DNA from 2 places in the Streptomyces sp. NPDC051576 genome. Region 1 is predicted to be linked to the other one. Evidence: riboswitches for the same ligand, from Rfam matches in the RefSeq annotation. Region 1 holds a riboswitch; the other holds the start of a gene.
The links. Region 1 has a riboswitch for glycine ahead of gcvT (glycine cleavage system aminomethyltransferase GcvT). Riboswitches for the same ligand answer to the same signal wherever they lie in the genome.
Positions count from the first base shown of each region.

Region 2: another riboswitch for glycine. It lies ahead of gcvP (aminomethyl-transferring glycine dehydrogenase); the one in region 1 lies ahead of gcvT (glycine cleavage system aminomethyltransferase GcvT).

Region 1 covers NZ_JBFAZO010000013.1:51,944-54,395, reverse strand. Annotated here, with positions in the region: gene AB0M63_RS35635 (enhanced serine sensitivity protein SseB) at 1-214, opposite strand, end outside; gene AB0M63_RS35630 (AAA family ATPase) at 279-953, opposite strand; glycine riboswitch at 1,102-1,223, shown strand; gene gcvT (glycine cleavage system aminomethyltransferase GcvT) at 1,366-2,452, shown strand, end outside.
Region 2 covers NZ_JBFAZO010000005.1:748,762-751,213, reverse strand. Annotated here, with positions in the region: gene AB0M63_RS20650 (DNA polymerase IV) at 1-168, shown strand, start outside; gene AB0M63_RS20645 (PRC-barrel domain-containing protein) at 90-461, opposite strand; glycine riboswitch at 576-671, shown strand; gene gcvP (aminomethyl-transferring glycine dehydrogenase) at 852-2,452, shown strand, end outside.

The sequences.
Region 1 (2,452 bases):
GGGTGGGCAGGTCCAGGGGGCCGCTCTGCGGGCCGCCGCCGCTGGGCAGCGGGATCCAGATGAAGCTGCGGCCGAGCACCTCGATGATCCGGCCGCCGGCCGAGGGCATGCCGAGGGACGCCGAGAGCACCTCCTCCAGCTCGTTGCCGGGCCATCCGCCGTGCGGATGCGGGTGGGGGTACGCCTGACCGGGGAAGTCCGCCGGGAAGTCCATCTACCTACCGCCTGCTGGTGAAACCGCCTGCTGCAAACCTGCTGTGGCTGAAAAGGCTAGCGGCTCAGTCCGCGAAGTCGATCCGCCGCAGCACGTCCGCCGCGTCCCGGTCGAGCAGGACCGCCGAGCCGACGCCCCGCGGCAGGTCACCGCGCTCCACCGCGCGCAACAGCCGGGCGGCGGCCCTGCGGTGGCGCAGGAACGCGTACCGCGAGACTCCGCGGCCGCGCTCGCGCTGGCCGTCGAGCGCGGTGTCCGGGCCGACGTCGAGGAACACCAGGTGCAGGGTGCCGCCCCGGCGGTGTGCCGCGCGGGCCAGCCAGCCGCGCACCCAGGTCTGGGTGCCGCAGTCGTGCACGACGGCGCCGGACGCGGAGCGCAGGGTGCGGCGCAGTCCGGCGTAGTGGGCGAGCCGGACCAGGGGGCGGTAGACCGCATAGGGGAGTCGGCCCGACATCCGGGCGTCCCAGTGGTCGCGGGTGTCCTGGGAGTCGATCCGGGCGCCCCGGACGGTGCGGTGCATCAGCGTGGACTTGCCGCTGCCGGGCAGACCGGTGACCACCACGAGGTCGCGGGGGCCGAAGCGGAGTCCGTGCGGGCTGTGGCCGGCGCGCTCGCGGAGGTCACGGACGACGGGTGCCGGGCGGGCCGGGCAGGCCTCTCTGGCCGGGGCCGAAGGTTGCTTCGGCAGCGCGACGGCCGAGGTCGTGGCGTACACCGTGGTCCTTGTCACCGTGATCGTCCTCCCTGCGGGGTCAGGAAAGGTTCTCCCCACTGAACGTAAAGAGAAGGTAATGCACGGTGTCTCGCGGTTCCGTTCGCTTCCGGCCACAGGCCTGTTACAAAGGCTGTGCGATGATGTGCGCGCCAACTGCATACCGGCCGCTTGAATCCGCGCGGGAGAGTCCCCGGCAGTACGTCAGTCGCACGTCGGCTGTACGTCGTCCGGGGCGCCGAAGGAGCAAGTCCCTCCCTTGAATCTCTCAGGCCCCGTTACCGCGCGGGCGAGGCACATCTGAAAAGCGGGCCGCCCTTCCCGGTGGTCCCACCCAAGGTGCAACCCATGGCCCACGCGGTCATGGCGAACCTCTCAGGTCCCGATGACAGATGGGGAGGAACGACCTCGCCGTCATGCCTTGGGAGACCGACCGATGAGCAGTACCGCCACCCCTGACAAACGCCGCACCGCGCTCGACGCGCTGCACCGCTCGCTCGGTGCGACGATGACCGACTTCGCCGGCTGGGACATGCCGTTGCGCTACGGCTCCGAGCGCGACGAGCACCTCGCCGTCCGCACCAAGGCCGGCCTCTTCGACCTCTCCCACATGGGCGAGATCACGGTCACCGGACCGGAGGCGAGCGCACTCCTCAACTACGCCCTCGTCGGCAACATCGCCTCGGTGGGCGTCGGCCGGGCCCGCTACACCATGATCTGCCGGGCCGACGGCGGCATCCTGGACGACCTGATCGTCTACCGGCTGGCCGAGACCGAATTCATGGTCGTGGCCAACGCCTCCAACGCCCAGATTGTCCTGGACTCGCTGGTCGAGCGGGCCGAGGGCTTCGACGCGGTCGTCCGCGACGACCGTGACGCTTACGCCCTGCTCGCCGTCCAGGGCCCCGAGTCCCCCGCCATCCTCGCGTCCCTCACCGACGCCGACCTCGACGGCCTGAAGTACTACGCCGGTCTGCCCGGCACGGTCGCGGGCGTCCCCGCGCTGATCGCGCGCACCGGTTACACCGGCGAGGACGGCTTCGAGCTGTTCGTCGCCCCCGGTGACGCGGAGAAGCTGTGGGAGGCACTGACCGAGGCCGGGGCGCCGGCCGGGCTGATCCCCTGCGGGCTGTCCTGCCGGGACACCCTGCGCCTGGAGGCGGGCATGCCGCTGTACGGGCATGAGCTGTCCACCGACCTGACCCCCTTCGACGCCGGGCTCGGCCGGGTGGTGAAGTTCGAGAAGGAGGGCGACTTCGTCGGGCGTACGGCCCTGGAGGCCGCCGCCGAGCGCGCCGCCTCGCGGCCGCCGCGCGTCCTGGTCGGGCTCGTCGCCGAGGGCCGCCGGGTCCCGCGCGCCGGGTACCCGGTGGTCGCCGAGGGCCAGGTGATCGGCGAGGTCACCTCGGGCGCGCCCTCCCCGACCCTCGGCAGGCCGATCGCCATGGCCTACGTCGACGCCGCGCACTCGGCGCCGGGCACGGCCGGTGTCGGCGTGGACATCCGGGGCAGTCACGAGCCGT
Region 2 (2,452 bases), on a different contig from region 1:
GCGGAACCGCTGCCGCTGGTGAGCCGACGCCCCGATGTCTCACCGGCCGGGCCGGTGCCGCAGGTGGGGCCAGGTCCCGGGGTTTCGCCTCAGGAGTCGTCCGAGCCCGCCAGCTTGCCGAAGTCGTGGTCCGGGAGCGAGGGAGGTGGGCCCACGTCCAGGCCGTAGTGGTGGTAGAGCTGGAGTTCCTGGTCGGGGGAGAGGTGGCGGCCCACGCCGAAGTCGGGGGCGTCCTTGATCAGGGAGCGCTCGAAGGGGATGTGCAGGGAGCCCTCGATCAGTTCGCTGGGCTCCAGGGGGACGAAGGCGTCTCTGGAGAAGAGGCCGGTGCGTATGGCCGCCCACTCCGGTACGCCGGTCGCGTCGTCGAGGTAGACCTCGTCGATCGTGCCGATCTTGGCGCCGGTGCGGTCGAACGCCTTGCGGCCGATCAGGTTGCGCGGATCGATATCGGTCTGCACGGTCCCTCCTCCTGGTCGCAACTCATCCGTAAGCACTACAAAAGAGCACATTGGTGAAGGTGGCCACTCGAAAGCCCGGCCTCAACGCTCGCTGGTAGGCTGGCGAGCGGCTGCTGACCCCGTGCGGGAGAGTCCTCCAGACTTCATCGGAGGCGCCGAAGGAGCAAATCCTCCCCGGAATCTCTCAGGCTCACGTACCGCACGGACGAGGTCACTCTGGAAAGCAGGGCGGGTGCCGACGACGGCCCTCGCTCTCACCGACGGTGAAAGCCGGTGACCCTCGGGTGACCGGTGAAGCTCTCAGGTTGAGATGACAGAGGGGGAGGCCGTCCGGGCACCCCACTGTCGTGGTGTCCCCCGAAGGTCGTGACCGACCAGGAGGCCTCCCAAATGATCGCCCCTCGCACTTCGCTCTCCGAGCTCGAACAGGGCATTCCGTTCGAGCAGCGCCACATCGGGCCCGACCAGGAAGCGCGGGCCAAGATGCTCGCGCAGGTCGGCTACGGCTCGCTCGACGAGCTGACGGCCGCCGCCGTCCCGGATGTGATCAAGAACGCCGACGCCCTCGACCTGCCCGGTGCCCGCACCGAGGCCGAGGTACTGGCCGAGCTGCGCTCCCTCGCGGACCGCAACGAGGTCCTCGGTTCCATGATCGGGCTCGGCTACTACGGGACCTTCACCCCGCCCGTGATCCTGCGCAACGTCATGGAGAACCCGGCTTGGTACACCGCGTACACGCCGTACCAGCCGGAGATCTCCCAGGGGCGGCTCGAAGCGCTGCTGAACTTCCAGACCATGGTCGCCGACCTGACCGGACTGCCGACGTCCGGTGCGTCGCTGCTCGACGAGGGGACGGCCGCCGCGGAGGCGGTGGCCCTTTCGCGGCGCATGGGCAAGAACAAGAAGGGTCTCTTCCTGGTCGACGCGGACGCGCTGCCGCAGACCATCGCCGTGATCGAGACCCGGGCCGAGCCGGCCGGCGTCGAGGTCGTCGTCGCGGACCTCAGTGACGGCATCCCGGCCGAGCTCGCCGAGCGTGAGATCAATGGTGTGCTCGTGCAGTACCCGGGCGCCTCCGGTGCCGTACGGAACATCGAGCCGCTCATCGAGCAGGCGCACGCGCTCGGTGCGCTCGTCACCGTCGCCGCCGATCTCCTCGCGCTCACGCTGCTGAAGTCGCCGGGCGAGCTGGGCGCGGACATCGCGGTCGGTACGACGCAGCGCTTCGGGGTGCCGATGGGCTTCGGCGGGCCGCATGCCGGATACATGGCCGTGCACGAGAAGTTCGCGCGCAGCCTGCCCGGGCGGTTGGTCGGGGTGTCCGTCGACGCCGACGGGCACAAGGCCTACCGGCTCGCCCTGCAGACGCGGGAGCAGCACATCCGCCGCGAGAAGGCCACCAGCAACATCTGCACCGCTCAGGTGCTGCTCGCCGTCATGGCCGGGATGTACGCCGTCTACCACGGGCCCGAGGGGCTGAAGGGCATCGCGCGGCGCACCCACCGATACGCCACGATCCTCGCCGCGGGACTCACCGCCGGTGGCGTCGAGGTCGTGCACGGCGGCTACTTCGACACGCTGACCGCGCGGGTGCCGGGCCGGGCCGCCGAGGTCGTCGCCGCCGCCCGCGAGAACGGGGTCAACCTCCACCTCGTGGACGCGGACCAGGTGTCGATCGCCTGCGACGAGACCACCAAACGCGCCCAACTGGCCGCCGTATGGACCGCGTTCGGGGTCGACGCGGACATCGAGGCGCTGGACGCGAGTGCCGAGGACACGCTGCCCGAGGCGCTGTTGCGCACCGACGCCTATCTCACGCACCCGGTCTTCCGGGACCACCGTTCCGAGACCGCGATGCTGCGCTATCTGCGCAGGCTCGCCGACCGGGACTACGCGCTCGACCGGGGCATGATCCCGCTCGGTTCCTGCACCATGAAGCTCAACGCGACCACCGAGATGGAGCCGGTCACCTGGCCCGAGTTCGGGCAGTT